3 regions of the Rhizobium sp. WSM1328 genome follow, and region 2 is predicted to be linked to each of the others. Evidence: predicted binding sites of a transcription regulator. Region 2 holds the regulator's gene; each other region holds the start of a gene.
The links. The regulator LexA, encoded in region 2, represses DNA repair genes until DNA is damaged. The targets are predictions, from matches to a motif close to TGTTCNNNNTGTGTTCNG.

Region 1 (7,348 bases), 1.2 Mb from region 2:
TTTACGTTCAGGTTCTCGCGGCTATCGCCGCGGGTATCCTTCTCGGCCATTTCTATCCTGAATTCGGCACCCAGCTGAAGCCGCTCGGCGATGCCTTTATCAAGCTCGTCAAGATGATCATCGCCCCCGTCATCTTCCTGACGGTTGCGACCGGCATTGCCGGCATGAGCGACCTGCAGAAGGTCGGCCGCGTCGCCGGTAAGGCGATGCTCTACTTCCTGACATTCTCGACATTGGCGCTCATCATTGGCCTGATCGTCGCCAATGTCGTCCAGCCCGGCGCCGGCATGAACATCGATCCTGCCTCGCTGGATCCGGCCGCCGTCGCCGGCTACGCTGCAAAGGCGCATGAGCAGAGCATCGTCGGTTTCCTGACCAACATCATCCCGACGACGATCGTCGGCGCCTTTGCCGATGGCGATATTCTGCAGGTGCTGTTCTTCTCGGTGCTCTTCGGCATCGCGCTCGCCATGGTCGGCGAAAAGAGCGAACCGGTCGTCAATTTCCTCAATGCCCTGACGGCGCCCGTGTTCAAGCTCGTCGCCATCCTGATGAAGGCTGCCCCGATCGGTGCCTTCGGCGCCATGGCATTCACCATCGGCAAGTACGGCGTCGGATCGATTGCCAATCTCGCCATGCTGATCGGCACCTTCTACCTCACCTCTCTGCTCTTCGTCCTCGTAGTCCTTGGTGCTGTTGCCCGTTACAACGGCTTCTCGATCGTGGCGCTGCTGCGCTACATCAAGGAAGAACTGCTGCTGGTCCTCGGCACCTCGTCTTCGGAGGCAGCACTTCCGGGGCTGATGAACAAGATGGAAAAGGCCGGCTGCAAGCGCTCGGTCGTCGGCCTCGTCATTCCGACAGGCTATTCCTTTAACCTCGACGGCACCAACATCTACATGACGCTGGCGGCCCTGTTCATTGCCCAGGCAACCGGCATCCATCTCTCCTGGGGTGATCAGATCCTGCTGCTCTTGGTGGCGATGCTGAGCTCCAAGGGTGCCGCAGGCATCACCGGCGCCGGCTTCATCACGCTTGCCGCGACGCTCTCCGTCGTTCCCTCCGTGCCGGTCGCCGGCATGGCGCTCATCCTCGGCATCGACCGATTCATGTCGGAATGCCGGGCGCTGACCAACCTCGTCGGCAATGCCGTGGCGACGATCGTCGTGGCACGTTGGGAAAATGAGCTGGATACGGCGCAGCTTGCTGCGGCGCTGGGCGGCCAGACTGGCGAGAGTGCTCCCGCTGCCGGGCTTCAGCCGGCTGAATAACTGACCGAACTGTCCGCAGTCCTAAAATTCTTGCAACGGCCCGTCATCCAACGGGCCGTTTCTCTTTTCTACCTCAGCTGCGATTGTCGCCGAGAAGGCTGTTGTAAATGGCGCCGATCGCGCTCGCTTCCTTCTCCAGCGCGAAATTCGCTCTGACATGCCGCAGCGCATTCTCGCCATGGGCGAGCGCCAGCGCGGGATCTGCGATATAGGGCGCGATTGCCCGCGTCAGCGCCTCGCCATCGCCGGCGGCGACGACCGAACCCGTCTCGCCCGTGACGAGGAGCTCGGCATAGGCACCCGCATCCGATGCCACCACCGCGGTGCGCGAGGCCATGGCTTCGAGCGGCGTCAGGCCGAAGCCTTCATTGCGGGAAGGGGCGACGTAAAGCGTCAGGCGGCGATACCAGACCTTGATGTCAGGCACTTCGCCGAGGAAGAGGATACGGTCGCTGAGCCCGGCGGCCGCGACATCCGCCTTAAGTTTGTCGCCAAATGCTGTGTGTTCGGCCGTCACCCGGCCGGAGACGATCGCCGTCCACTCAGTATGCTGCGGCAGCAGATCGACCATCGCCCTGACGAAAAGATCGGTGCCTTTCTGATGGCGCACACGGCCGAAGCAGCCGACGAGATGGCGGCCGGGCAGGCCGGTGGCGGCGATGCCGTCCTCTGCAGTTTCCGGCGGATGGAACAGGGCAAGGTCGACTCCGTGCTGGATCACCGTGTGCGGCACCTCGAGGAACGAGCCGGATCGATCGCTGGTCGCGATGACAGCGTCCATGCGACGGATCAGCCATTTCGTATAGGCGGTGTGCCGGCGTTGCGCGGCCGAGGTGAAGAGAAGCTTCAGCGGCATGCGCAACAGATGGCGCAGCAGGATGCCGACAGCCATCTCGTTGTTGCGGCGAGCGTGCCAGACACGCTGGCGCCGGCGCGCCGGTGGGCGCCAGAGGCCGAGGAGCTGCCGTCCCTTAAGTTTCGGCAGGCCGTCCGGCAGGCCGGGGCCGAGTGTCGCGATCTTGATACCGAGCCGGATCTGGCATGGGATGAGCTGAACGATAGTTGACGTGACGCCGGAGAGCCGGCGCTTGAAATTGGGCGCAATGATCTCGACGTCACGGATATCAGGCAAGGGAGGGGTCTCGCGGCTGGCGGGCGATCAGCCCCAGGAAACCTGGAGGATTTCGTAGGCCTTGGAGCCACCCGGCGCATTGACCTCGATGGAATCGCCGACTTCCTTTCCGATCAGCGCGCGGGCGATCGGCGAGGAGATGGAGATGCGGCCGGCCTTGACGTCGGCTTCCTGGTCGCCGACGATCTGATAGGTCTTTTCTTCGTCGGTGTCCTCGTCGATGAGCTTCACCTTGGCGCCGAACTTGATCTTGTCGCCCGACATCTTGGTGAGGTCGATGACCTCGGCGCGCGCCGTCAAGTCTTCCAGCTCACTGATGCGGCCTTCATTATGGCTCTGGGCTTCCTTGGCGGCGTGGTATTCGGCGTTTTCGGAAAGGTCGCCATGGGCACGGGCTTCGGCGATCGCCTCGATGATTCGGGGACGCTCCTCCTGCTGACGCCAGCGCAGCTCTTCCTGCAGCTTGACGAAACCGCCCGGTGTCATCGGTACCTTTTCAACCATTTTTCTGTCCTTCAATCCTTGTATCCGCATAATCAGCGGCGAACACAAAAGAAAACAGGTCCCGAAGGGGAGCTTCGGAACCGTGCCACAATCTTAGTCGGACGCTTATAGCAGATCGCCAAGCCCGATTTCCAGAAAATTCGCATGAAAGAAACGCGGCCTGCTCCAACAGCCGGTGATGCAGCTTGAAAATGGGCAGAAATCGGATCGCTCCGATTGACTTCAGGCGCAGGAACATATAGTGAACATACTAATGAAGAAGTCGCTAACAGAACGCTTGGCCATCCTTTCCGATGCCGCGAAATATGACGCTTCCTGCGCTTCCAGCGGCACGGTGAAACGTGATTCCCGCGCAAGTGGCGGGCTCGGTTCGACCGAGGGATCCGGCATCTGTCATGCCTATGCCCCGGACGGGCGGTGCATTTCGCTTTTGAAAATACTGCTGACCAATTTCTGCATCTACGACTGCGCCTATTGCGTCAATCGCTCGTCGAGCAATGTCGAACGGGCGCGCTTTACGCCCGAGGAGGTCATCTGGCTGACGCTGGAATTCTATCGCCGCAACTATATCGAGGGCCTGTTCCTTTCCTCCGGCATTATCCGTTCGTCCGATTACACAATGGAAGAGATGGTTCGCATCGTCCGCGAACTGCGTGTGACGCATAACTTCCGCGGCTATATCCATCTGAAGTCGATCCCTGAAGCATCGCCGCGTCTGATCGAGGAAGCGGGGCTTCATGCCGACAGGCTGTCGCTGAATATCGAGCTGCCGACCGATCACGGCATCACCCGTTTCGCGCCGGAAAAGAAGCCTGCCAATATCCGGCGATCGATGGGGGATCTGAGGCTGAAGATCGAGGCCGCCGGCGAACCGACGCTGCAGACGAAGAAGCGTCAGCGTTTCGTGCCGGCCGGCCAGAGCACACAGATGATCGTCGGCGCCGATGGTGCGAACGATGCGACGATCCTTGCGACCAGTGGCCGGCTTTACAGCAGCTACGGGCTGAGGCGCGTCTACTATTCCGCCTTCAGCCCGATCCCGGACTCGTCGAAAAACCTGCCGCTGATCAAGCCGCCGCTGATGCGGGAACACCGGCTCTACCAGGCTGACTGGCTCTATCGATTCTACGGTTTCGGCATCGACGAGATCACCGCGAACCAGGCGGATGGCATGCTTGATCTCACCCTCGACCCCAAACTTGCCTGGGCGCTCGCCAACCGGGCCGAGTTCCCCGTCGATATCAACAAGGCCGAGCGTGAACGGTTGCTGCGTGTGCCCGGCCTCGGCACCAAGACAGTCAAAGCGATCGTTTCGGCCCGTCGTTTTCGCCGCCTTCGGTTGGACGATCTTTCGCGGCTCGGCATTTCGATCAAGAAAGTCCAATCCTTCATCTCGGCGGACGGCTGGTCGCCGCGGCGATTGATCGAGCGCCCCGACCTTCGCGCCATGTTCGAACCGAAACCCGAACAATTGTCGTTGCTGTGATGCGCCGGGTCGTGCTTTCAGGACGCGGGGAGCTTGCCGAATGGCGTGACGCCGCGCGCGCTTTCGCGGCTGCCGGCATCCTGCCGGAAGAGATCGAGTGGCGCGAAAAACGCGCTGAGCCGGGTTTTGCGTTTCAACACGACGCCATGCCGCCTCCGTCTGCCGCAGCACGCAAGCCGATGACGGTGCCGCCCGCCTTCCTCGAGCTCGCGGAGACAGTTCTCTGCCATTCCGACCCGGCGCGCTTTTCCCTGCTTTACCGGCTGCTCTGGCGGCTGCAGCTGGACCGGCAACTGCTTGAAGTGGCCTCCGACGAGGATGTCGCCCGTGCCAGGCTGATGGCGAAAAACGTTCGACGCGACGCGCACAAGATGACGGCCTTCGTCCGCTTCAAGGAGGTTGGTGCGGTGTCGGCGGGCCGTCGAAAATTCCTCGCCTGGTTCGAGCCAGATCACCATATCGTCGGGCGCACAGCGCCCTTCTTCCAACGGCGCTTCACCGACATGGACTGGCTGATCGCGACGCCCAAGGGATCGGCCGCCTGGGACGGCGAGCGGCTGACGATGAGCGACGAACCGTGTGAAAAACCCAATCTCACAGATGCTACCGATGACCTCTGGCGCACTTACTACGCCAGCATTTTCAATCCGGCGCGGTTGAAGTTGAAGGCGATGCAGGCGGAGATGCCGAAAAAATACTGGAAGAACCTGCCGGAAGCCGATCTCATCCCTGGGCTGATTGCATCGGCGGAGAGCAAGGTGCGGGCCATGGCCGCCCGGGAGGCGACCCAATCGTTGCCCTTTCACGATCGCCTGCAGGAAGCCGCGCGCAGCATTCCAGCTGAACCCGAAGCGCCGGCGGGCACGCTGGAAGCACTGGGCGCGGAAGCTGCCGCCTGCACCCGCTGTCCGCTTCATGCGAAGGCGACGCAAACCGTATTCGGGGAGGGGCCGCGCGATGCCGAGGTGATGTTCGTCGGCGAACAGCCGGGCGACCAGGAGGATATATCAGGGCGCCCCTTCGTCGGTCCCGCCGGCAGGCTTCTCGATCAAGTGATCAGTGAAGCGGGCATCGACCGCTCAACGCTTTACGTCACTAATGCCGTCAAGCATTTCAAATATGAGCCGCGCGGCAAACGTCGCATCCATCAGAAGCCCAATATGGGTGAGGTGAAGCACTGCCGCTGGTGGCTCAATCTGGAGATGGCGCTGATCAAGCCGAAGCTGGTGGTTGCGATGGGGGCGACGGCGCTTTCGGCGCTGACCGACACGAAACAGCGGCTGCAGGACGTCAGGGGGAAAGCGATCGCGATCGACGAGAGGCGAACGCTCTTCGTAACGGTGCATCCATCCTATCTGCTGCGTATTCCCGACGAGCGGCTGAAAGCGGAGGAACTGGCACGATTTCGCGAAGATATGCTGACAGTTCAGCGCCTTATGCTGGCAGCTGCATAAACTGATTCAGAAGCCTCCGGCGATGCCCAATGGCAAGGCAGGTGCCATCGCTGATCGAGCGATGGCGTTCCGTATCTCAGGCGAAGTAGCTCTGCAACGGCCGCACTTCCAGATTGCCGGCTTTCAGCGCCTTGATCGCCTGGGCGGCGGCCTCGGCGCCTGCCATCGTCGTGTAGTAAGGCACCTTCTGCATCAGCGTCGCACGGCGCAACGACTTGGAGTCCGAGATCGCCTTGTTGCCATCGGTGGTGTTGATGACGAGCTGGACCTGGCGGTTGCGGATTGCGTCCTCGATGTGCGGACGGCCTTCGAGCACCTTGTTGATCTTCGTGGCGGTGATGCCGTTTTCGCCGAGGAAGCGGGCGGTGCCGCCGGTTGCCAGCACTTTGAAGCCCTGCTCGACGAGGATGTGGATCGCCGGCAGCACGCGCGGCTTGTCCGCGTCGCGGACGGAGACAAAGACCGTCCCGTCACGCGGCAGCTCGACGCCGGCGCCGAGCTGCGACTTGGCGAAGGCCAGCGCAAAATCGGTATCGAGGCCGATGACTTCACCGGTCGAGCGCATTTCCGGGCCGAGCAGCGTGTCGACGCCGGGGAAGCGGGCGAAGGGGAAGACGGCTTCCTTGACGGCGATGTGCTTCAGCTTGCGCGGATCGGGCTTCTCGCCGTAGGCGGCGAAGGTGGCATCGAGTTTCTCGCCGGCCATGACGCGGGCGGCGATCTTGGCGATCGGCGCGCCGATGGTCTTTGCGACGAAGGGCACGGTGCGCGAGGCGCGCGGATTGACTTCGAGCACGTAGACGACATCGTCCTTGATGGCGAACTGGACGTTCATCAGGCCGCCGACATTGAGGGCTTTGGCCATCGCCTTGGCCTGGCGCTCCAGCTCGTCTAGCATCTCGTTGGAGAGCGTGCGCGGCGGCAGCGAGCAGGCGCTGTCGCCGGAATGGATGCCGGCTTCCTCGATATGCTCCATGATGCCGGCGACATAGACGTCGGTGCCGTCCGAGAGGCAGTCGACATCGACTTCGATGGCGTGGCTGAGGTAGCTGTCGAAGAGCAGCGGGTTCTTGCCGAGCAGGGTGTTGATCTGGCCGGTCTTGTCGTTGGGGTAGCGCTGCTTGATATCCTCAGGTACCAGTTCAGGCACGGTATCGAGCAGGTAGCTCTGCAATTGTCCTTCCGAATGCAGGATCTGCATGGCGCGGCCGCCGAGCACGTAAGAGGGACGCACGACCAGCGGGAAGCCGATTTCGGTGGCGACCATGCGGGCCTGCTCAACCGAATAGGCGATGCCGTTGTTCGGCTGGTTGAGGTCGAGCTTCATCAACAGCTTCTGGAAGCGGTCGCGGTCCTCGGCAAGGTCGATCATGTCAGGCGCGGTACCGAGGATCGGGATGCCGTTCTTTTCCAGCGCCTCGGCAAGCTTCAGCGGCGTCTGGCCGCCGAACTGGACGATGACGCCGACGACTTCGCCCTTTTCCTGTTCTGCCCGCAGGAT
Region 2 (7,348 bases):
ACAGACTTGTCACCGATTTTTATTGTAGCGCTTTGATCCGTCATGCTGATCCTCCGAAATGGCGGTGGCGCCATAAAAGCGCCATAGGGGTTAAGCGTCCTCACCGATAGCTATATGATCGCGAAGCTAATGCCAAGTTACTGTGATGGCATTTTGTGCAATGCGGTATCACCTTTTAGGCACTGCAGCGATGAGCCACACGCATATCGGAAGCCGATGATTCGACTGGTCTTTTGGGGCTCGCGATTTTGCCTCATATTTCAATCGATTATGCTTGCCGGATTTGATTGGAGGTTGCATTCTGACTGCCTTCGCAGCCGGGCTTGGGCGGTTCATGCAGGAGTTGACGTCAGTCGAATTGCGGCCGGAAACAGGCGAAGGCCTTGCCGCTCCTCCAATTTTTCACCACCAGTCGTGGTGACGCGACCGGCAAGGACGCAGTCGGCAATACCATTGCGCCACCGGCTGCCGGCCGCAGCCTCGCACTTGCTGCGTGCCGGCATGCGCATGCTGGGCGAGGAGACGGACCATGGCCGCCTGCTGCTGTTCTCGCCGGTCTTCCTCGGCGCCGGGTCAGCCATCTGGTTTCTCGCGGCATCGGATTTTCCGCTCACTGCATCGCTGCTCTGCCTGTTGGTGCTGACCGTCGCAGTTCTCATCGCCAGCCGCAACCGGGCGGCATTGCGGGCAGCGCTGCTGGCGCTTTCGCTCGTGGCTTGCGGCATAGTCTCGGCGCAGTTCGAGAGCTGGCGGGCTTCGACCGTGATCCTCGATTCATCAGTGACGACGACGGTGACCGGCCGCGTCGAGCGGCGCGAAGGCGATGGTCGCGGCCGGTGGCGCTACATTCTTGCCGTCACCGGCACTGAAGCGCCTCAGGTCAAGCGGCCGCCGGAACGCATCACCGCCATCGCCCGCGGTGCGGACGCAGCCTTCGAGATCGGCGATATCATCACCGGCAGGGCGCGGCTGACGCCGCCGGCGGGCCCAGCACTTCCCGAGCTCAACGACTTCTCCTTCAGTGCCTATTTCGACGGCATCGGCGCCAACGGCTTCTTCTACGGTGCACCGACGAAGGTCGATGCGCAGGCAGGTCCGCAGGCTGCAAGATCGGCGGTGGAAGCGCTGCTCGAAGGGCTCTACCGGCTGCGCAGCGGCATTGGCGACCGGATAAGGTCGATCCTGCCCGGCGATACCGGCGCTTTTGCCGCCGCACTGGTGACGGACGAGCGGCGCGCCATCTCGGATGCGACGACGGAGGCACTACGCCAGTCCGGTCTGGCTCATATCATCGCCATCTCCGGTCTCAACATGGCGCTGTCGGCCGGCATCTTCTTCGTCGGCTTTCGGATGCTGCTCAGCATCTTTGCCGGTATCGCTGAGGCCTACCCGACGAAGAAGATCGCTGCCGCCGGCGCGCTCATCGCCGTTACTGCCTATTTCCTGATTTCGGGCTTTGCGGTCTCTGCCGAGCGCGCTTTCATCATGATGGCCATCATGTTGATTGCCGTCTTCTTCGACCGGCCGTCGATCAGCCTGCGCAATGTCGCGCTTTCCGCCCTCGTCATCATCCTCATTTCACCGTCCGAGGTCTTAGGTCCGAGCTTCCAGATGTCCTTTGCCGCGACATTGGCGCTGGTCTCGGGTTATCAGTTGTGGAAGGACCGGCGCGTCCGCGAAAACGCCTTTCTGAAGCTACCTATCATCAGGCCCGTCGTTACGGTTGCCGGTTTCTTCGGCGGCGTCTTCCTGACTTCGCTGATCGGCGGTTTTTCCACCGCGCTGTTTTCGATCGAGCATTTTCATCGCCTGACCGCCTACGGCCTGCCGGCAAACCTCGCGACGATGCCGATCATCTCCTTCATCGTCATGCCGGCCGGCTTGCTGGCGATGCTGCTCATGCCTTTCGGTCTGGATGTTTTGCCCTGGAAGGTCGTCGGATTCGGCCTCGATCTGGTGATCGCGGTCGCAAAGACGGTGTCCGGCTGGGATGGCAATATCGACGTCGGCCGCTTGCCCGCCTGGTATTTCGCGGTCGCCGTGGCAGGCTTTCTGCTGCTGACGCTGCTCCGCACCCGGCTGCGCCATATCGGCACATCAATCATCGCGGTCGCAACGCTCATCCTGTTGCTTCTACCGGTTCCCCGGCCGCCGGATCTGGTGATTTCGGAGGATGGCAGTCTCGTCGCGGTGGTCGAAGCGGCAGCAATGGCTTCCAACCGTGAAAGACCACCGGATTTCATCTTCGACCAGTGGCAGAGAGCCCTGGTCCTGCCGAGACATGATCCGCCGAAGATGCTGGATGGTCCTGCTATCCCGCAGGTAGGAGAAGACCGCCGCGTCAAGCTTTCCCGCGATCAGCAGAACGAAGCGAGGACAGCGATGCGGGCGGCCGCAGCGGCCGGTGAAGCAAACCGCTTTTCCTGCGTCAAGAGGGCCTGGTGCGCATCAAGGCTTGGCAATGGTCGTGTGGTTGCTGTCATCGACAATGCCGCCTATCTCGGCCCGGCATGCGACGCGGCCGATATCATCGTGACGTCGGTCCGCCTGCGTTTCAACAGCTGCCGCTCAGGTGCGACGCTCTTCACCGGCGAGACGCTGCGCAGGACCGGATCCATCGAGTTGCGCTTCGCGGACGCCGGCCTGGAGGTGGCAACCGCATTTGACGCATTGTCGCGACCATGGATGCGCCATCGCGCCTTTGACTGGCGCAGCAACAGCTTTACCGAATCCGGCCTAACCGATGTCAGTGATAGCGGCGAATGAGGCCGACGAGTTTGCCCTGCACCTTAACACGGTCTGGTCCGAAAATCCGGGTCTCGTAAGCCGGGTTGGCCGCTTCCAGTGCGATCGAGGCGCCCTTGCGGCGGAAGCGCTTGAGTGTCGCTTCTTCGTCATCGACGAGTGCAACAACAATGTCGCCAGGACTTGCGGTGCTGCCATTGCGGATGATCACGGTGTCGCCGTCGAAGATGCCGGCGTCGATCATCGAATCGCCCTTGACCTCCAGGGCATAATGTTCACCGGAACCGAGCATGTCGGCCGGAACGGCGATGTCGTGGGTGTTGTTCTGGATCGCCGAGATCGGCACACCGGCGGCGATTCTGCCCATGACCGGCACGGAAACCGAGTTGCCGTTGTCGGCGACGGGTTTTGCGGGAGCAGGGGCGGCGACCGGCTGAGGTTTGCCCAGGCTGCCTTCGATGACGCTCGGCGAAAAGCCGCGCCGCGGCTGGATGCTGGGGCTGTAGGCCTCCGGAAGCTTGATGACCTCGAGCGCACGGGCGCGGTTCGGTAGGCGGCGAATGAAGCCTCTCTCCTCGAGCGCCGTAATCAGGCGATGAATCCCGGACTTCGAGGCGAGGTCCAGAGCATCCTTCATTTCGTCGAAAGATGGCGGAACGCCGGATTCCTTCATGCGCTCATGAATGAAAAGGAGAAGCTCCTGTTGTTTGCGCGTGAGCATCGACGTTGTGACCTCGTGATTGAAACAAATCCAGAACAGACACTATATGTTCCATATGTGTTCCGCAAGTAGCTAAATTTCCGTAAAACTTGGCGCCAACTCGTTGAGATTTTTATTTTCATTCGCCGGATTGGCACAGAAGTCTTGCGTTGAGGGAAGCGCTGTCGCACATCTCTTGCCGTGTCAGGGAGGGATATCATGAACGAGCACTCCGCCAAACCGCACCCGCTGGATCATGTCGTGCTGCCGGTCGTCAATATCGATCTGGCGCGCGAGAGGCTCGGCAAGCTCGGCTTCACCGTTGCCCCCGATGCGCGCCATCCCTTCGGAACGGAGAATGCCTGCGTCTTCTTTGCTGACAAGACCTATCTGGAGCCGCTCGGGATTGCGAGCGTCGAGGAGAGCGAGGCGTCGGCGCGCCAAGGCAATGTCTTCACCGCCCGCAATCAGGCTTTCCGCTTCCGCTGCGGCGCGGAGGGGCTTTCGGGGCTGGCTTTTGGCAGCAAGGATGCCGGCATCGATCATCAGAATTTCGTCGGTAACGGATCGAGCGCCGGCGAGATGCTGCAGTTCACCCGGCCGATGACGATGCCGGACGGTTCTGAGACGATTGCCGGCTTCAAGCTGGCTTTTGCCGGCGATCTGCGCGCGCCTGATCTCCTGCTATTTACCGTCGAGCGCGTCAATCCGCTGCCGGCCGACCGCGCCGTGCTGGAGACGCATGCCAATGGCGTCACCGGCATAGTCGAGATAGCGCTTTGCGCGCCTGATGCTGCCGCCTTCGCTGCCTTCGTCAGCCTCGCCGTGGTGCAATCGGCAGTCGAGAAAACCGGTTTCGGCGTCAATATCCCGGCGTCGAATGCCAAAATCAGCCTGATGACGGCGGAAGGGTTGGAGGCCTATTTCGACATCGTCGGCTCATCCGCAGATCGTGGCCTGCGCGGCCGGGCAATCCTCTTCGCTGTCGCCGATCTTGCCGTGACAGAAGCGCATTTGGCTGCTAACGGGGTGACATACGCGCGCAAGAACAATCGCATTCTGGTGAAGCCCGCGCCCGGGCAGGGCACGCTCTTCGCCTTCGAGGAAACACGATGAGCACTGATACGAATTCCGAAGTCAGGATCGGCGAAGGCCAAGGCCAGGTCAGCTTTTCCAATACCGGCCGCCTGTCGCTGATTGCCGGTCCCTGCCAGATGGAGAGCCGCGACCACGCCTTCATGGTCGCCGGCACGCTGAAGGAGCTTTGCGGCAAGCTCGGCATCGGCCTCGTTTACAAGAGCTCCTTCGACAAGGCGAACCGCACCTCGCTGTCGGCCGAACGCGGTATCGGGATTGAAAAAGGCATGGAGGTCTTTGCCGACCTCAAAAAGGAGTTCGGCTTTCCCGTCCTGACCGACGTTCATACCGCCGAGCAATGCGCGGAGGTGGCAAAGGTCGTCGACGTCCTGCAGATCCCGGCCTTCCTCTGCCGCCAGACCGACCTTCTCATCGCCGCCGCCAAGACCGGCCGCGTCGTCAATGTCAAGAAGGGCCAGTTCCTCGCTCCCTGGGATATGAAGAATGTTCTGAAGAAGCTCAACGCCAGCGGCAATCCGAACGTGCTGCTTTGCGAGCGCGGCGCCTCCTTTGGTTACAATACGCTGGTTTCCGACATGCGCTCGCTGCCGATCATGGCGGCGATGGGTGCGCCCGTTGTCTTCGATGCGACCCATTCCGTAGCGCAGCCGGGCGGGCAGGGCGATTCCTCCGGCGGTCAGCGGGAATTCGTAGAAACCCTGGCGCGGGCAGCAGTGGCTGCCGGTATTGCCGGCGTCTTCGTCGAAACCCATCAGGACCCCGACAATGCCCCTTCCGACGGCCCGAACATGGTCTATCTCAAGGACATGCCGCGGCTTCTCGAAAAGCTGCTCGCCTTCGATGCGGTCGCCAAGGCTTGACGTTCAACAGTCTGACATGATCGTGCTATAGGCCACATCCGAACGCTGGTCCGAAGGCTATTGCAGCATTGTAATTTGCACGCCTTCGACTAAGACAGGTTTCGAACCATTTATCACCCACCGAGCAGGAAGAACCCATGACTGCAATCACCGATATCATCGCCCGCGAGATTCTCGATAGCCGTGGCAACCCCACCGTCGAAGTCGATGTCTATCTCGAAGATGGCAGCATGGGCCGCGCGGCCGTTCCCTCGGGCGCCTCGACGGGCGCGCATGAGGCGGTCGAACTGCGTGACGGCGGCAAGCGCTACCTGGGCAAGGGCGTCGAAAAGGCGGTCGAAGCCGCCAACACCGAGATCTTCGACGCGATCGGCGGCATCGACGCCGAAAACCAGATCCAGATCGACAACATCATGATCGAGCTGGACGGCACGCCGAACAAGTCGCGTCTCGGCGCCAACGCCATCCTTGGCGTGTCGCTCGCCGTCGCCAAGGCTGCCGCCCAGGCGTCCGGCCTGCCGCTCTACCGCTATGTCGGCGGTGCTTCCGCCAGCCTGCTGCCAGTGCCGATGATGAACATCATCAATGGTGGTGCCCATGCCGACAACCCGATCGATTTCCAGGAATTCATGATCCTGCCGGTCGGCGCCGATTCGATCGCCGAAGCCGTGCGCATGGGTTCGGAAGTCTTCCATACGCTGCGCAAGGAACTTGCCGCACAGGGCCATAACACCAATGTCGGCGATGAAGGCGGTTTCGCACCGGGCCTGAAGAGCGCGCCGGAAGCTCTCGACTTCATCATGAAGTCGATCGAGAAAGCCGGCTACAAGCCGGGCGACGACATGTGCCTCGGCCTCGACTGCGCCTCGACGGAATTCTTCAAGGACGGCAAATACGTTCTCGAAGGGGAAGGCCGCACGCTGGAATCGGGCGCCATGGCCGAATATCTGGCCGAACTCGCCGCCAAGTATCCGATCATCTCGATCGAGGACGGCATGGCCGAAGACGACTGGGATGGCTGGAAGACGCTGACCGACCTAGCCGGCAAGAAGACCCAGCTCGTCGGCGATGATCTCTTCGTCACCAACTCCGCCCGTCTTCGCGACGGTATCCGCATGGGCGTCGCCAACTCGATCCTCGTCAAGGTCAACCAGATCGGCACGCTGACGGAGACGCTTGATGCCGTCAACACGGCGCACAAGGCGGCCTATACCGCCGTCATGTCCCACCGCTCCGGCGAGACCGAAGATTCGACCATCGCCGATCTCGCGGTCGCCACCAACTGCGGTCAGATCAAGACCGGCTCGCTGTCGCGCTCCGACCGTCTTGCCAAGTACAATCAGCTGATCCGTATCGAAGAGGGCCTCGGCCCGCAGGCCCAGTATGCCGGCCGCTCGATCGTTCGCGGCTGATCGGATCTGATTTTCAACGGCTTGACCCGCGCCTTCCCGGCGCGGGTTTTTTGTTGCCCGTTTTTTAGAGTCAACGAACGGTTAATCTCTGCACGTTAGATTGAACGAATTGGTAATGCGTTCAAGAGCATGCGTGTATGTGGACAAAGCATCATAAGAAGAGAAAGATCGGTCGCTTCGTCATTCCGGCCATGACGGTCGCCTTCCTCTCCTATTTCGGTTATCATTGCATCCATGGCGATTACGGCCTGCGCGCAACGGAGACGTTCGAGCATCAGCGTGTCGCGCGTGAAAAAGAGCTTGCGATCTTGAAGGCGAAGCGCGAACATCTGGAAAATCAGGTCGCGCTCTTGAGTGACGGGTCGCTCGATAAGGATATGTTGGACGAAAAAGCGCGTTATCAGCTCAACATGTCGCGCGCCGACGAGATCGTCGTATTCAATCATTATTCCAATTAACCGGAAACAGGTTAATTGGAATTTTCAATGTTTTTCCAATAATTTAGCACCGAATACGAGCCATGCAATTATGGC
Region 3 (7,348 bases), 410 kb from region 2:
ATTTGACCAAGCCCGCCTGCTCGACCCATTTCATGTTGAACTGGGTGACCGGCATATCGGAGCGCGGATCGCGATACATCGGCACCAGCTTGGAAAGCGGCCGGTCGCCGATGACGATACCGGCGGCGTGAGTCGAGGCGTGGCGGTAAAGCCCCTCGATCTTCTGGGCGATATCGAGCAGGCGCGCGACAACAGGTTCCTTCGCCGCCTCCTCCTGCAGCTTCGGCTCCTCCTCGATCGCTTTGGACAGCGGCGTCGGATTAGCCGGGTTGTTCGGTACGAGTTTGCAGATCTTGTCGACCTGGCCATAGGGCATTTCCAGCACACGGCCGACGTCACGAAGGGCGGCGCGCGCCTGCAGCGAACCGAAAGTGATGATCTGCGCCACCTGCTCGCGGCCATACTTGGCCTGGACGTAGCGGATCACCTCTTCGCGGCGGTCCTGGCAGAAATCGATGTCGAAGTCCGGCATCGAGACGCGTTCCGGATTGAGGAAGCGCTCGAATAGCAGCGAAAAACGCAAGGGATCGACGTCGGTGATCGTCAAGGCATAGGCGACCAGCGACCCGGCGCCCGAACCACGGCCGGGACCGACCGGAATGTCATGCTGCTTGGCCCATTTGATGAAGTCGGCAACGATCAGGAAGTAACCGGGAAACCGCATGCGCTCGATGACGCTAAGCTCGAAATCCAGCCGTTCGCGATAGTCCTTTTCCTCGTAACCCGCCGACATGCCGAGCGTTGCAAGCCGCATGTCCAGCCCTTCGACCGCCTGGCGGCGCAGCTCGCTCGCCTCGGCGCGTTCGGCCTCCTCGGCATCGTCGGTCGCACCGGTGAAGCGTGGCAGGATCGGCTTTCTGGTCTTCAGCACGAAGGAGCAGCGCGTGGCGATCTCGATCGTATTTTCCAGCGCTTCCGGCAGGTCGGCGAAGAGCTTGACCATCTCGGCCCGGCTCTTCAGATAGTGATCCGGCGTCAGGCGAAAGCGGCTGTCGTCGGAGACGATGGCGTTGTGCGCGACCGCCATTAGCGCATCATGCGCGTCGTAATCGTCGCGGGTCGGAAAGAAGGCCTCGTTGGTCGCAACCAGCGGCAGGTCGTGGGCATAGGCGAGCCCGATAATCTTCTGCTCGTGCCGCTTGTCATAGGTGCCGTGCCGCTGCAGCTCGACATAGAGCCTGTCGCCGAAGAGACGCTTCAGCGTGAGCAGCCGGGCTTCCGCCTGAGCGGGATGGCCTTCCTTGATGGCCACGTCGACCGGCCCGGTCAGCGCGCCGGTCAATGCGATCAGCCCTTCCGTGCCTGCCTCCTCCAGCCAGGAGGCACTGATATGAACGGCCTGGTTGCTTTCGCCGCCGAGATAGGCCCGACTGACGAGATCGACCAGCCGTTCGTAACCGGCATCCGTCGCAGCGAGAAGAACGATCGCCGGCAGCTTGACCAGGGCCTGCTGGCCGCCGCGCTTTTCCGTTTCCAACCCGTCTCCCATGTCGATCGAGACCTGGCAGCCGATAATCGGCTGCAGGCCTTCCTCCATCGCCTTCTGGGAGAATTCGAGGGCGACGAACAGATTGTTGGTGTCGGTAATTGCAATCGCCGGCTGGCTGTCGCCGGTCGCCTTATAGAGGATCTTCTTCAGCGGCAGAGCGCCCTCGAGAAGCGAATAGGCGGAATGGACCCTCAGGTGGATGAAACCCGGCGTACCGCCGATCGCCTCACCCGTTGAACCCTTTGCCGTATCCGCCATGACATGCCTTCCCAATCACCCGAATGAATCGGACGCATTGTCGGCATAGAGGGCGATGATGTCCAGAAGAAGTCCCGCGTCCGGACCGCATGATTGCCATGCGGTCCCCTGAAAACTTTAGAGCGCCATGACGATGAGCGAGAAGCTGGCAACGAACATTGCGATGGAGGTGAATGCTGCGATATCACGGATCATGTCAGTCATCGGGCTCTCCTTTACTCGTTATGTTTTCAATTTGTTCCATGTATGTTCTATTGTCAACAGGAATCTTTTCCTCCTTTCTTGTGTTTGAAGATCCCAGGAAATAGGCGACGAATCGGCTAGAGGGCCGGCGATCGAGGTGATCGGCAGCAGCCTTGCCCTTTCCCGATCCGCCGCTGATCGGTCATGGTGCTCAGGCGGCAGCCCTCCTCAGAGCGACTCCACTACTCCCGGCCTATGTTCACTTTCTGTTCTTTACATGCCAGGGATTATTTGCCAACATCGGGCCGAGAGGAGAATGACATGCTCGATATTGCGATGCTGAACGAATTCATCGTGGAGGCGAAGGCTACGACCTATGTGGGCGGCGGCGCGGCGCGCGCGCCCTGCCGGCCGAGCTCCCACGATATCGGTTACGAACGCGGCGACTGGCGCTATCTCGACAGCTATTTCGGCGGCACGGATTTCGCCGGACAGGAAGTGGTGTGGCTTGCCGACGAGCCCGTCTGGGCGATGAATTATTTTGGCTGCGTCATTGCGCCTGATCTCATCGACGGCGCAGCAGCCGGGACGGTGATCAAGACAGCACTTTCGGCGATGTATCGAGAGGGGCGGTTTCTTGGCGGAATGGAATTCGACCATCCGCTCGGCCGCTATATCGACCGCAGCGAAGGCAGCTGCGAGCGGTTCAGCGGCAGTGAATGCATCATGGTCGATGGCCAGAAGGCCTATATGCTCGACTACCGCGGCGGACTGGTTATCCCCTGATCGTGGCCCACTGCTGTCCTGTTAAGTGCATAATGTCCCGCCAGGAGGTCGGCGAGATCAGCCACTCGTCCGGCTGCCGCCACCTTTCTCCCCGTAAACGGGGCGAAGAGGATATGCCGCGACCCTTCAGTTCCTCGCCAATCTCTCGCATGGCACGTCCCCTCGCCCCATTTACGGGGTCCGAAAGACGGGGCGAGGCCAGTGGCTCGACCCCGGTAGGTTAGTTCTGAGGGGCAATCATCGGCGTCAACCTGACAGCCATGGACCGCAGTCTCAGAAATCGACGATCTTGCCGTCAGAGATCGTCACACGCCGATCCATGCGGCGGGCGAGCTCGTGGTTATGGGTAGCGATAAGGGCAGCAAGGCCCGACTGGCGCACCAGCGCTTCCAGCGCCTCGAACACGTAGCTTGCCGTTTCCGGGTCGAGATTGCCGGTCGGCTCGTCGGCAAGAAGCAGGGTCGGCGCATTGGCGACGGCACGGGCAATCGCAACGCGCTGCTGCTCGCCGCCGGAAAGCTCGCCGGGGCGATGCGAGCCACGATGGCCGATGCGCATGTAGTCGAGAAGCTGGCCGGCCCGCTCTCCGGCTTCCTTCCAGGAAAGCCCGGCGATCAGCTGCGGCATCATGATATTTTCGAGTGCCGAAAATTCCGGCAGCAGGTGGTGGAACTGGTAGACGAAGCCGATTTCGCTGCGGCGGATGGCGGTGCGTTTCTCATCGCTCAAGCCGTCGCAGGCATGGCCGTTGATGTTGACTTCACCGCCGTCCGGATGCTCCAGCAGGCCGGCGATATGCAGCAGTGTCGACTTGCCGGTGCCGGAAGGGGCGACGAGAGCGACAGTCTCCCCTTTCGATATCGAAAAATCTGCGCCCTTCAGGATCGAGAGCAGCGTATCGCCCTGCCCGTAATGGCGCTCGACGCCGGTAAGCTTGAGAACGACGTTGCGTTTCATGAAGGCGGCATTCCTTATTCGTAGCGCAGGGCCTGCACCGGATCGAGCCTGGAGGCACGCCAGGCCGGGAAGATGGTCGCGATGAAGGAGAGCGTCAGCGCCATGGCAACGATCGAGATCGTTTCGCTGAGATCCATCTCGGCGGGCAGCTGGCTGAGGAAATAGACCTGCGGATTGAAGAGCACGGTGCCTGAAATCCAGGAGAAGAACTGGCGGACGGATTCGATGTTGACGCAGACGAGAACGCCGAGCAGCACACCGGCAACGGTGCCGACGATGCCGATCGCCGCGCCGGTCATGAAGAAGATGCGCATGATTGCGCCGGCGCTGGCACCCATGGTGCGCAGGATGGCGATATCGCTGCCCTTGTCCTTCACCAGCATGATGAGGCCGGAGATGATGTTCAGCGCCGCGACGAGCACGATCAGCGTCAGGATCATGAACATGACGTTGCGCTCGACCTGCAGCGCCGAGAAGAAGGTCTGGTTGCGCTGGCGCCAGTCGGTGATGGCGATCTGGCGGCCGGCCGCCTCCTCCACCTTGGGCCGCAGATTGTCGATATCGTCAGGGTGATCGACGAACAGCTCGATCGACTGCACCAGTCCCTCGGCATTGAAATAGAGCTGCGCTTCCTCGAGCGGCATGAAGATGATCGAGGAGTCATATTCCGACATGCCGATCTCGAAGAGGCCGGAGATCTTGTAGGATTTGATGCGAGGGCTGACGCCCATCGGCGTAATGTCGCCATCCGGTGACGTCAGCGTAATGAGGTCGCCGACGCGCAGACCGAGCTGATCGGCCATGCGGGTGCCGATCAGCACACCCTGGCCGGAGGCATAACCCACCATGTCGCCTGATTTGATGTTGTCAGAGATCGTCTTAAGCTTGGTCAGGTCCTCGGCGCGGGCGCCGCGCACCAGAGCGCCGGTGCTGCCGCCGGCCTGGGCCGAAGCGAGCACCTGACCTTCCACCAAGGGGAGCGCCATCTTGACGCCCGGCACCGCGGCGAGCTTGCTGCTGAGGACAGGATAATCGGTGAAGGGGCCGTCGACCGGCTGGACGATCATGTGGCCGTTAATGCCGAGGATGCGCGAGACGAGCTCGGTTCGGAAGCCGTTCATGACGGCCATGACGATGATCAGTGTCGCAACGCCCAGCATGATGCCGACGAAGGAGAAGCCGGCGATCACCGAGATGAAGGCCTCCTTGCGACGGGCGCGCAGATAACGCCACGCCACGAGGCGTTCGAAGGTGGAAAATGGCTTGCCAGCCGGACCCAAGCCGGATTTTGAACTCCGGTCCACTGCTGCGTCTGCCATTTCGCCTCCGTTTCCTTAAGCCACGAACCGGTTGATCGCCGCTTCGATGGTCATCGTTTCGCGGGCGCCGGTCTTGCGGTCCTTCACTTCAACTTCGCCGTTGGCGACCGCGCGCGGGCCGGCGATGATCTGGACGGGCACACCGATCAGGTCGGCGGTCGCGAATTTCGTACCGGCCCGATCATCGGTATCGTCGTAGAGCACATCCTTGCCGGCCTTGGTCAGCGCGGCATAGATCAGCTCGCAAGTATCGTCACAGGCCTGATCGCCCGCCTTCATGTTGATCACAACGATATCGAAGGGAGCGACCGATGCCGGCCAGATGATTCCGTTGTCGTCATGCGATGCTTCGATGATGGCGGGAACAAGGCGTGTCGGGCCGATACCGTAGGAACCCATGTGAACGAAGTGTTCCTTGCCATCAGGTCCCTGCACTTTCGCACCCATCGGCTCGGAATATTTCGTGCCGAAATAGAAGATATGGCCGACCTCGATGCCACGCGCCGACAGGCGGTCGCCTTCCGGAACGGCGTTGAAGGCCGCCTCGTCGTGCATTTCCGAGGTCGCAGCATAGAGCGAGGTCCATTTGTCGAAGATCGCCTGCAGGCCCTCGACACTGTCGAAATCCGTGTGTGCACCAGGAATATCGAAATCGACGAAATCCTTGTGGCAGAAGACTTCGGATTCGCCGGTGTCAGCGAGGATGATGAACTCATGGCTGAGCTTGCCGCCGATCGGGCCGGTGTCGGCGCGCATCGGAATGGCGCGCAGGCCGAGCCGGTCGAACGTGCGCAGGTAGGCGGCGAACATCTTGTTATAGGAATGCTCCGCCCCTTCGCGCGTCAGGTCGAAGGAATAGGCATCCTTCATCATGAATTCGCGCGAGCGCATGGTGCCGAAGCGCGGGCGGATCTCGTCGCGGAACTTCAGCTGGATGTGATAGAGATTGAGCGGCAGGTCCTTATAGGATTTGACGGAAGAGCGGAAAATATCCGTCACCATCTCTTCATTGGTGGGACCATAGAGCATCGGCCGATCCTGGCGGTCCTTGATGCGCAGCATCTCCTTGCCGTAGGCGTCGTAGCGGCCGCTTTCCTGCCAGAGTTCGGCCGATTGCAGGGTCGGCATCGACAGCTCGATGGCGCCGGCGCGGTTCTGCTCGTCGCGGATAATGGCGTTGACCTTGTCGAGCACGCGCTTGCCGAGCGGCAGCCAGGAATAGATGCCCTGCGACTGCTGGCGGATCATGCCGGCGCGCAGCATCAGCCGGTGGGAGACGATTTCCGCTTCCTTGGGGTTTTCCTTGAGGATGGGCATGAAATAGCGGGACAGACGCATGGCGGATTCCGGAGCGGTTGAGATCCCGCAGCAGGCGGAATCGAAAGACCATTGTTAATGTCGGGAGCGTTCATAGCCGCTTCGCGGCAGGAAGGAAACCCGCAACGGATGCCGGCAACCTCCCGGAAGCGCATGTTCGCACCCGCAAAATGAAAGGGCATAAAAAAGCGCGTGTTTATAAGGACTTGAACCAAAATCTTGTCAACAGAAAAATTTTGCTAGAGTGTAGCAAAAATGCAAAAAAAGCTGATGACAAAGCCCAATGTTTGAGCTAGTTTTAGCTCACAAAACAGGCAGGAAGTTAAATTCTTGCCGAATTCGCGGTCAAGTCTTGGGAGGATCAGATCTTAGGCGCGCTCGTCGCAGCCCCGGCAACGGTTACAGATCACGCGATACTTAAAACAAGGCTTTTAGCCTTGTTTTTTTTTGGCTTTTCGGCCCTATCCCATCCAGAAATCCAGCCGACTTCCGTAAGGGGATGGCCATCATTCCGTTACGAGAGCTCTTTGCCGCAACAGTATGACACTGGTATGACGAAATTTCGCTTTCAATAAGTTTACATCTGCTCAAAGTTTGAGCAAAAGCCACGCTTAATAGAAGCTCGGGCCGAGTTGCGGCAGCGCATCGAAGCCCCAGCCGAAATAGGTGTCGCAGACGTACCAGAGGCCGTAGACCACGGCCGAAATCAACGTCGTCAGCGAAAACACGAAAGCGGCGCGAAACCGGGTTGGCGCGCTCGGAACCGTGCCGAGCACGACGTCGTTGTCGTCCGCCTGGGTGCGCAGGCCGATCGGCAGGACGGCAAAAAGCGTCATCCACCAGATGATGAAGTAGACGGCAAATCCCTGAAGAACGATCTGGAGCATTATGGTTCCCGTTGATGCCGCGCTGATATCGCGTCCTTATACGGCGGAATGGCGACCAATTCAAAGCCGGCGAAACGTTTAGCCGCCCTCGGGTCACTCTGCCGCAGCAGGGCTCAGGCCTGTTCGAGTTCGATCAGCGTGCCGAAGAAATC

Region 1: a site for LexA is predicted at 3,138-3,155, ahead of AC2444_RS15045 (putative DNA modification/repair radical SAM protein). Genes of this name have one in related genera too.
Region 3: a site for LexA is predicted at 1,984-2,001, ahead of AC2444_RS06930 (DUF5680 domain-containing protein). Genes of this name have one in related genera too.

The regions. Positions count from the first base shown of each region.
Region 1 is NZ_CM172788.1:2,954,469-2,961,816, reverse strand. It holds gene AC2444_RS15060 (dicarboxylate/amino acid:cation symporter) at 1-1,271, shown strand, start outside; gene AC2444_RS15055 (glycosyltransferase family 4 protein) at 1,345-2,403, opposite strand; gene greA (transcription elongation factor GreA) at 2,431-2,907, opposite strand; gene AC2444_RS15045 (putative DNA modification/repair radical SAM protein) at 3,161-4,393, shown strand; gene AC2444_RS15040 (UdgX family uracil-DNA binding protein) at 4,393-5,847, shown strand; gene carB (carbamoyl-phosphate synthase large subunit) at 5,924-7,348, opposite strand, start outside.
Region 2 is NZ_CM172788.1:1,769,262-1,776,609, forward strand. It holds gene gltA (citrate synthase) at 1-44, opposite strand, end outside; partial or broken gene AC2444_RS09140 (ComEC/Rec2 family competence protein) at 335-2,766, shown strand; gene lexA (transcriptional repressor LexA) at 2,747-3,466, opposite strand; gene AC2444_RS09150 (VOC family protein) at 3,665-4,561, shown strand; gene kdsA (3-deoxy-8-phosphooctulonate synthase) at 4,558-5,403, shown strand; gene eno (phosphopyruvate hydratase) at 5,541-6,815, shown strand; gene AC2444_RS09165 (FtsB family cell division protein) at 6,953-7,273, shown strand.
Region 3 is NZ_CM172788.1:1,356,131-1,363,478, reverse strand. It holds gene dnaE (DNA polymerase III subunit alpha) at 1-1,747, opposite strand, end outside; gene AC2444_RS06930 (DUF5680 domain-containing protein) at 2,252-2,716, shown strand; gene AC2444_RS06925 (ABC transporter ATP-binding protein) at 2,990-3,673, opposite strand; gene AC2444_RS06920 (lipoprotein-releasing ABC transporter permease subunit) at 3,688-4,992, opposite strand; gene proS (proline--tRNA ligase) at 5,008-6,330, opposite strand; gene AC2444_RS06910 (DUF1467 family protein) at 6,921-7,196, opposite strand; gene mce (methylmalonyl-CoA epimerase) at 7,310-7,348, opposite strand, start outside.